One region of the Bradyrhizobium sp. 956_D2_N1_4 genome, then DNA from elsewhere that is predicted to be linked to it. Evidence: predicted binding sites of a transcription regulator. Region 1 holds the regulator's gene; the other holds the start of a gene.
The links. Region 1 encodes HrcA, which represses chaperone genes, less so after heat shock. Its sites were predicted from a motif close to GTTAGCACTCNCNNNNNGNGAGTGCTAAC; they were not measured.
Positions count from the first base shown of each region.

Region 2: a site for HrcA is predicted at 1,035-1,063, ahead of AB7535_RS43310 (co-chaperone GroES). Genes of this name have one in related genera too.

Region 1 covers NZ_CP197237.1:7,682,849-7,687,606, reverse strand. The annotation lists gene pncA (bifunctional nicotinamidase/pyrazinamidase) at 1-84, shown strand, start outside; gene grpE (nucleotide exchange factor GrpE) at 224-829, opposite strand; gene hrcA (heat-inducible transcriptional repressor HrcA) at 926-2,014, opposite strand; gene rph (ribonuclease PH) at 2,183-2,896, shown strand; gene rdgB (RdgB/HAM1 family non-canonical purine NTP pyrophosphatase) at 2,908-3,543, shown strand; gene hemW (radical SAM family heme chaperone HemW) at 3,530-4,684, shown strand.
Region 2 covers NZ_CP197237.1:9,136,533-9,141,290, reverse strand. The annotation lists gene AB7535_RS43320 (protein phosphatase CheZ) at 1-94, shown strand, start outside; gene AB7535_RS43315 (hypothetical protein) at 303-824, opposite strand; gene AB7535_RS43310 (co-chaperone GroES) at 1,154-1,450, shown strand; gene groL (chaperonin GroEL) at 1,559-3,190, shown strand; gene AB7535_RS43300 (hypothetical protein) at 3,334-4,545, shown strand; gene AB7535_RS43295 (META domain-containing protein) at 4,681-4,758, opposite strand, start outside.

The sequences.
Region 1 (4,758 bases):
GGTTCGCTCGCAAAAGCCTGGGCCGACATGGCCAAGGCCGGCGTGAAGCGGATTCAGTCCGCGGATATCGCGGTGAGCGCGTAAGGCACGCACATCGGCCAGACCCTCATGGTGAGGAGGCGCGTCAGCGCCGTCTCGAACCATGCAGGCCGAGCTGCGAGAGCCGGGCCTTCATCCTTCGAGACGCGCGCGAGCGCGCTCCTCAGGATGAGGATCACACCGCTCAGTTCACTTCGTTGCTGTTCGCAGCCGGCGCAGCCTTGGTGCCGCCCTTGGCGACGCCGACCAGCGCCGGGCGCAGCACGCGCTCGCCGATGGTGTAGCCGGCCTGCATGACCTGCACGACGGTGCCCGCAGGCACCGACGCATCCGGCACCTCGTACATTGCCTGCTGGAAGTTCGGGTCGAACTTCTGGCCCTGCGGATCGAACTTCTTGACGCCGTGCTTTTCCAGCGCGTTGAGCAGCGAGCGCTCGGTGAGCTCGACGCCCTCGATCAGCGAGGTCAGGCCCGGATCGGCCGCGGCACGGGCCTCGGCCGGAACGGCATCGAGCGCACGCTGGAGATTGTCGGCGATGTCGAGCACGTCGCGGGCGAAGCCGGTGATGCCGTAGAGGCGGGCATCGGCGACTTCCTTGGTGGTGCGCTTGCGCAGATTTTCCATCTCGGCCAGCGTCCGCAGCATGCGGTCGCGCGCCTCGGCGGCTTCCTTCTGCAACAGCTCGACCGAGCCGGGCTCCGGATCGTCGGGCATGATGTAGGGTTTTGACACCACGGGCTCATCGGTCGGTGGGGTCGTGTCGTCGGGCTGCCGGTCTCGATCGGTCATCGGCTCTCTTCTCGAACTCGTCTCAAGGGATTGTTGGCCCGGATATCGTGCCTAAGCTCACGAAAATCAAGCGCCCGTGATCGGAGGAAACGCCGGTCAGCCCCCCAGGAGGCGGCTGACGATGCGCGCGGCGTAGTCCACGGTCGGGATTACGCGGGCATAATTCAGCCGCGTCGGCCCGATCACGCCCAAAACACCGACGATGTGGCCGGCGGCATCCCGATAGGGCGAGATGATGGTGGAGGAGCCTGACAAGGAAAACAGTTTGTTCTCCGAACCGATGAAGATCCGCACGCCCTCGGCGGTCTCGGCGCGTCCCAGAAGGTCGATCACGCCGCGCTTGGTCTCGAGATCGTCGAACAAGAGCCGAACGCGCTCCAGATCCTCCAGCGCGTGCAGATCCTCGAGCAGGTTGGCGTGGCCGCGAACGATCAGCTGGCGGTCCTCGTTCTCGCCGCCGGACCAGCTCGCAATACCGGCCGAAATCACCTTCTGCGTCAGTTGGTCGAGCTCGGCGCGGGCTTCGCCGAGCGCGGTTTCGAGCTCGAGCCGCGCCTCGGCCAGCGTGCGGCCCCGGATCCGCGCATTGAGGAAATTACCGGCTTCCGTCAGCGCCGAGGAGGGAACTCCCGGCGGCAGCGACAACACGCGGTTTTCGACCTGACCGTCCTCGCCGACCAGGATCACCAGGGCTTTTTCGGGTTCCAGCCGGACGAATTCGATGTGTTTCAGCCGCGCATTGGATTTCGGGGTCAACACGACCGCTGCGGCGCGGGTGAGACCGGACAGCCGCGTCAGCGCCTCCGACAGCGCCGCCTCGACCGATTGGGCGTGACCCACCGACGTCAACTGGCTCTGGATCGACTGCCGCTCGGCGTCATTGAGGTCGCCGACCTGCATCAGGGCGTCGACGAAGAAGCGTAAGCCGAGTTCCGTCGGCAAGCGGCCGGCAGAGGTGTGCGGGGCATAGATCAGGCCGAGCTGTTCCAGATCGGCCATGACGTTGCGGACCGAGGCCGGCGACAGCGGCATCGCGATCAGCCGCGAGATATTGCGCGAGCCGACCGGCTCGCCGGTCGCGAGATAGCTTTCGACAATTTGACGAAAGATGTCGCGGGAGCGCTCGTTGAGCTGGGCGAGGCCTGCGCGCGGCGCGATCAGATGGATCGGATCGTGATGGGCCACGGACGGTAACTCCTCTCAGACGCTTATAATTTGTCCATCCCGGAGGGTTCTGACAAGCGTGGCGTTTGCGGGGTGGAAAACTGGGGGTGAAAAAGCCTTGCCGCCCACCCTCACCCCACCTACAAGCACCGCGAATAGCCCTTTTCCGAGAGTTTTGGAGGATTTCCCATGCGGCCAAGCCGCCGTGCGCCCGACGAATTGCGCCCCGTGACGCTGGAGCGCGGCGTGGTCAAATATGCGGAAGGCTCCTGCCTGGTGAAATTCGGCGACACCCATGTGCTGGTCACCGCCACGCTGGAAGACCGCCTGCCGCCGTGGCTGAAGGGCCAGGGCCGCGGCTGGGTCACCGCCGAATACGGCATGCTGCCGCGCGCGACCTCCGAACGAACCCGCCGCGAGGCCTCCGCGGGCAAGCAAAGCGGCCGCACCGTCGAGATTCAGCGCCTGATCGGCCGCTCGCTTCGCACCATCGTCGATCTCGAAGCGCTCGGTGAGCGCCAGATCACGGTCGATTGCGACGTGCTCCAGGCCGACGGCGGCACGCGCACGGCCTCGATCACCGGCGCCTGGGTCGCGCTCGCCGATTGCATCAACTGGATGAAGGCGCGCAACATGATCAAGGCCAAGGTGCTGCGCGACAACGTCGCCGCGATCTCCTGCGGCATCTACAACGGCACGCCCGTGCTCGACCTCGACTATGCCGAGGATTCGGAGGCCCAGACCGACGCCAATTTCGTCCTGACCGGCGATGGCCGCATCATCGAGGTGCAGGGCACCGCGGAACGCGAACCGTTCACACAAGACGAATTCCTCGCGCTGATGGCGCTGGCCCAGAAGGGTATCGCGCGGCTCGTGGACTTGCAGAAACTGGCCGTCGCGTAGTCAATAGGCACATGCACCGCCGAATCACCGGAAAGCTCGTCATCGCCACCCACAATCCCGGCAAGCTCGCCGAGATGAAGGAGTTGCTCGCGCCTTGCGGCATCGAGGCGGTGTCGGCCGGTGAGCTCGGCCTGCCCGAGCCCGACGAGACCGGCAACGATTTCCGCAGCAATGCCGCGATCAAGGCGATCGCGGCGGCGCGGGCGACCAAGCTTCCCGCCTTCGCCGACGATTCCGGCATCGTGGTCGACGCGCTCGATGGCGCGCCCGGCATCTACAGCGCGCGCTGGGCCGGTCCAGCCAAGGATTTTGCCGCCGCGATGGCGCAGATCGAGCGCCTGTTGCAGGAGCGCGGCGCCACCACGCCCGACAAGCGCACCGCGCATTTCGTATCCGCGCTCTGCGTCGCCTGGCCCGACGATCATCTCGAAGAGGTCGAGGCGCGCGTCGACGGCACCTTGGTCTGGCCGCCGCGCGGCACCGCCGGCTTCGGCTATGATCCGATGTTCCTGCCCAATGGCCACGATCGCACGTTCGGCGAGATGACCAGTATCGAGAAGCACGGCCTGCCGCCGCTTGGCCTCGGCCTGTCGCATCGCGCCCGCGCCTTCGTGAAACTGGCGGAGATCTGCCTTGAGCCGCGCTAAGCAAGCTTTCGGCGTCTATGTACACTGGCCGTTCTGCCTGTCGAAGTGCCCCTATTGCGACTTCAACAGCCACGTCCGCCACGCCGCGATCGACGAGACGCGCTTCGCTTCAGCTTTCGCGCGTGAAATCGAAACCACCGCACAGCGTGCGCCCGGGCGTGAAGTCACCTCGATCTTCCTCGGCGGCGGCACGCCGTCGCTGATGCAGCCCGCAACCGTCGGCGCGGTGCTCGATGCCATCGGCAAGCATTGGCACGTCGCCAGCGATGTCGAAGTGACGCTGGAAGCAAACCCGACCAGCGTCGAGGCCACGCGCTTTGCCGGCTATCGCGCCGCCGGCGTCAACCGCGTCTCGCTCGGCGTGCAGGCCCTCGACGATGCCTCGCTGAAGGCGCTGGGCCGCATGCACAGCGCCCGCGAGGCGCTCGATGCCGTCGCCATCGCGCGCCGCTCGTTCGACCGTTATTCGTTCGACCTGATCTACGCCCGCCCCGACCAGACGCCGGCGATGTGGGCCGACGAGCTGCGCCTCGCGATCGATGAAGCGGCCGAGCATCTGTCGCTCTATCAATTGACGATCGAGGAAGGCACGCCGTTCTTCGGCCTGCACCAGGCCGGCAAATTGAAGACGCCGGACGAAGCGGTCGCGCGCGCGCTCTACGACGTGACGCAGGAGACCTGCGACAAGCTCGGCCTGCCCGCCTACGAGATTTCAAATCACGCGCGGCGCGGCGCCGAGTGCCGGCACAATCTGGTGTACTGGCGCGGCGATGAATATGCCGGCATCGGCCCCGGTGCCCATGGTCGCCTCGACATCGACGGTATCAGGCACGCCACCGCCACCGAGAAGCGTCCCGAGGCCTGGCTGATGCGCGTCGAGACCAACGGCCACGGCAACGTCACCGACGATCTCCTCAACAGCGAGGAGCGCGCCGACGAATTTTTGCTGATGGGGCTCCGCCTCGCCGAGGGCATCGACCCCGAGCGCTACAGCGCGCTGTCGGGCCGACCGCTCGATCCCAAGCGCATCGCGCTGTTGCGCGAGGAGGGTGCGATCATCGTGGATGCGACGGGGCGCTTGCGCGTGACCAGCAGCGGCTTCCCGGTGCTGGACGCGGTGGTCGCGGATCTCGCCGCGTAGCGAGCTGCCGTAGGGTGGGCAAAGCGGAAGCGTGCCCACCATTTCCATACGATGCACGGAGAGATGGTGGGCAC
Region 2 (4,758 bases), 1.5 Mb from region 1:
CCGCAGCGAGGACGAAAAGCTCCTCAACGGCCCCAAGCTCGCCGGCGACGTCGGCCACGCCTCGCAGGACGACATCGACGCGCTGTTCGACTGATCGGGCGCGGCATTACGGAAAAACAAAACGCCGGCGAGAGCCGGCGTTTTTTGTTTTTGGAGCATCCCCTCCACTGTCATCGCCCGGCTTGATGTTCAGCCCGGGACATGACCGGGCGATCCAGTATTCCAGAAACTGCGAGGCTAGAACCGAAAAGCCGCGGCGTACTGGATGCCCCGCCTTCGCGGGGCATGACGAAGTAGAGAGACTACGCCCTTGGCGCGCAGCGGACGTAGACCATGTTGCCGTAGCGGGTGGCGGCGTCCTTGTCGATGAAGCGGGTGATCAGGACGCGGCCGTCGAAGGAGACGATCTCGCGGTCCTGCTCGCCGGGGGTGGGCCCCGCCGGGCCGATGTAGTTCTTGCCGCTGGGCGAGCCCTTCAGCCGCAGCTCCTGCGGCGTCGCCTGGTCGGCGAGATGCATGATCACGCCGCCGGAGGAACCGGCGGTGATCACGTAGGGATTCTTGCACTGCGCCCGGGCCGCGGCCTCGGTGCGGGCACGGTCGGCCGGGTTCTGGAACGAGGCGAGACCCCAGCGGCCGACGATCTCGTCGGCGCGGATGCTCGCCGGCATTTCCGGGCCGGTGCCGGGCTCGGCCTCGGGCGGCGGCGAAGACGACGAGAACGACGGCAGGCTCATACCGCCGCCACAGGCGCCAAGCAGCAGCGCCAGGCAGGAGGCGGCCGCCAGATTGGCAACCGTGCGTGCGTGAGCTGACCTGATCATGACATTCCCCCGAGCAAACCGTCCCCCAAATGAGACCCCGACCGCATCCCTCCTGCAGCCAAGCGCAAAACCGCTGTCGGAGCAATGACGTCCTTTATACGCCAGCGCGACCAATATGTTTCTATAGACACGATCCTATATCCGCCTCACCAATCGCTTAACCACCCTTGCTTGACAGGATCGCGGCCAAGCCATATTTCCGGGCGCACTATTAGCACTCGGAAAGCCCGATTGCTAAGCGCGCCGTTCGATCCTCGGCAAGAGGGTGGACGGACGCCGCCCCTACCCACTTCCATTCCTTCCGAAGCGAGCCTCCAAAGGGAAACGTCATGGCTAAATCCAAATTTCGTCCGCTGCATGACCGTGTCGTGGTCAAACGTATCGACGCCGAGGAAAAGACCAAGGGCGGCATCATCATTCCGGACACCGCCAAGGAAAAGCCGTCCCAGGGCGAGGTCGTCGCCGTCGGCCCCGGCGGCCGCGACGAGGCCGGCAAGCTGATCCCGATCGACCTCAAGGTCGGCGACCGCGTGCTGTTCGGCAAGTGGTCGGGCACCGAGGTCAAGATCGACAACGAAGAGCTCCTGATCATGAAGGAGTCGGACATCATGGGCGTCATGGCCTAAAGCCGCCAGCCTGAACAGCCGCTGAATGTCATGCCCGGATCGCGCGATCCGGGCATTCGGTCATTCCGCAAGCGGCAGACACATCACGAAACACGAGGGATTGAAGAAATGGCTGCCAAAGACGTCAAGTTTTCCGGAGACGCGCGCGAACGCATGCTGCGCGGCGTCGACATTCTCGCCAACGCCGTCAAGGTGACGCTCGGTCCGAAGGGCCGCAACGTCGTCATCGAGAAGAGCTTCGGCGCACCCCGCATCACCAAGGACGGCGTCACCGTCGCCAAGGAGATCGAGCTCGAGGACAAGTTCGAGAACATGGGCGCGCAGATGCTGCGCGAAGTCGCCTCCAAAACCAACGACACCGCGGGTGACGGCACCACCACCGCGACCGTGCTGGCCCAGGCCATCGTGCGCGAAGGCGCCAAGGCTGTTGCCGCCGGCATGAACCCGATGGACCTCAAGCGCGGCATCGACACCGCGGTTACGGCTGTCATCAAGGACATCGAGAAGCGCGCCAAGCCGGTCGCCGCCTCCTCCGAGGTCGCCCAGGTCGGCACCATCTCGGCCAACGGCGATGCCGCCATCGGCAAGATGATCGCCCAGGCGATGCAGAAAGTCGGCAACGAGGGCGTCATCACCGTCGAGGAGAACAAGTCGCTCGACACCGAGGTCGACATCGTCGAGGGCATGAAGTTCGACCGCGGCTATCTGTCGCCCTACTTCGTCACCAACCCCGAGAAGATGACCGCCGAGTTCGAGGACGCCTACATCCTCCTGCACGAGAAGAAGCTGTCCGGCCTGCAGGCCATGCTGCCGGTGCTGGAAGCCGTGGTGCAGTCGGGCAAGCCGCTCGTCATCATCGCCGAGGACGTCGAGGGCGAGGCGCTGGCCACCCTGGTCGTCAACCGCCTCCGTGGCGGCCTCAAGGTCGCCGCCGTCAAGGCGCCGGGCTTCGGCGACCGCCGCAAGGCCATGCTCGAGGACCTCGCGATCCTCACCGGCGGCCAGCTCATCTCCGAGGACCTCGGCATGAAGCTCGAGAACGTCACGGTGAAGATGCTCGGTCGTGCCGGCAAGGTCGTGATCGACAAGGAGAACACCACGATCGTCAAGGGCGCCGGCAAGAAGCCGGAGATCGAGGCCCGCGTCGGCCAGATCAAGGCCCAGATCGAGGAGACCACCTCGGACTACGACCGTGAGAAGCTCCAGGAGCGTCTCGCCAAGCTCGCCGGCGGCGTCGCGGTGATCCGCGTCGGCGGCGCGACCGAGATCGAGGTCAAGGAGAAGAAGGACCGCGTCGAGGACGCGCTCAACGCCACCCGCGCCGCGGTGCAGGAAGGCATCGTCCCCGGCGGCGGCGTCGCGCTGCTGCGGGCCAAGAAGGCGGTGGGCCGTCTCACCAACGCCAATGCCGACGTCCAGGCCGGCATCAACATCGTGCTGAAGGCGCTGGAAGCCCCGATCCGCCAGATCTCCGAGAACGCGGGCGTGGAAGGCTCGATCGTGGTCGGCAAGATCCTGGAGAACAAGTCCGAGACCTTCGGCTTCGACGCCCAGAACGAGGACTATGTCGACATGGTCGAGAAGGGCATCATCGATCCCGCCAAGGTGGTCCGCACCGCGCTGCAGGACGCCTCGTCCGTGGCCGGCCTGCTGGTGACCACCGAGGCCATGGTCGCCGAAACGCCGAAGAAGGAAGCTCCGCCCGCCATGCCGGGCGGCGGCGGCATGGGCGGCTTCTAAGCCTCCGTTCCGTTACAATGTTGCGAAGGCCGCCTCCGGGCGGCCTTCTTTTTTGCCGACCCTGCCCCTTCTGCTTTCCAATTCAACCGGCGGCCAAAACCCACTACGGTGGCGCGCCGATTCGATTGCGCGAGGATTCATCGATGCGTGCGCTTCTGGTTTGTTCGACAGCCCTTTTGGCGGCCCTGCTTGCCGTCTCGCCCGATGTCGCATCGGCCCAGATGAAGCTGTCGCCGAAGGCCACGGCGCCGGGCGGGACGGAGACCCGCTATTTCACCTCGATTGACGGCCTGATGGACGGCAATGCCGACGTGATCCTGAAGGAGACGCGGCAGGGCAAGACGGTGACGGCGGCCGTGCTCGACGTCTGCTATCCCGTCGCAAAGAATTCCGACCGCAAGGACCGCTTCGTCGTCAATCTCCAGGTCGCGGGCCAGAACCTGACGGGCACGACCCAGAGCCTCGGCGAGAAGGCGCCCGTCACCGTCAAGCTGCTGCGCAAACAGTCCGGCGACACGTTCGAGTTCCGCGGCCAGATCGCGATCGGCCAGGCCGTGACCGAGGTCACCTCGCCCGACAATTCCGATCTCAGCGAGAAGGAATTTCAGGACAACCAGACCTCCGACGACGGCATCACGCCGCAGCCGAAGGATTTCACCGACGTCTCTCCGGAAGCGATCGCGGTCAAGGTCAAGCTGGATGCGGCGACCGAGTTCCTGAAGAGCCTGAAGGGCCAGGACGTCGAGGTGACGCTGGCGAGCCTGACCGTCGGCTGCGACGCGCTGCGTGCCGGCGAGCAGACCATCAACATGTCGGTCGATCCGGAACGCGCCGGCGCGCTGCTGGCGAAGTTCAAGGCGATGCCCGGCGTCACCGCGGCGGGCTGGACCGCGGGCATGACCGAGATGGACCGCACCATCCGCTTTCCCGCGGCCGACTGGCGCGACGGCGACAAGATCAGCCGGGACAAGCTCGCCTCAGCCGTCGCCGGCGTGATGAGCCGGACGCTTGCGGCAAAGCAGGTCTCGCACAGCTTCAACCCGGCCACCGGCAAGCTCAAGCTCGTCTTCAAGCGGCCGAACCAGGATTTTCCGGCACTCGAGCTCACCGACACGATCGAGGTTGCAGGCCTCATCTCGCCCGACAAGCCCGGCACGACCGACAAACTGATGCTTTGGATCGGCAGCCCCTCGACCACGACCGCCGATGAGAGCAGCGGCGCCAAGCTCAATCTCTCGGACGACGCTTCGGCCGACGAGGAAGGCGATCAGCCCGACGACAACGGCTCGATCGAAGCGCTCGCGAAAGAGCTGAAAGGCCAGCGCTGGGACGCCGACAAGTCGGTGTGGAAGTAGGCGTAGACACCCACTCTCGCCGTCATCGCCCGGCTTGACCGGGCGATCCAGTACTCCGAGACAGTTGTGGTTGAATCGAGAGGCCGCGGCGTACTGGGTGCCCCGGTCAAGCCGGGGCACGACAGCGATCGCGCCTCAATTCCCCGTCGTGCGAAAGCGCAGCGGCTTGGGACCGATCAGTGTCAGTACGTCGCCCTGACGCTTCCAGGTCTC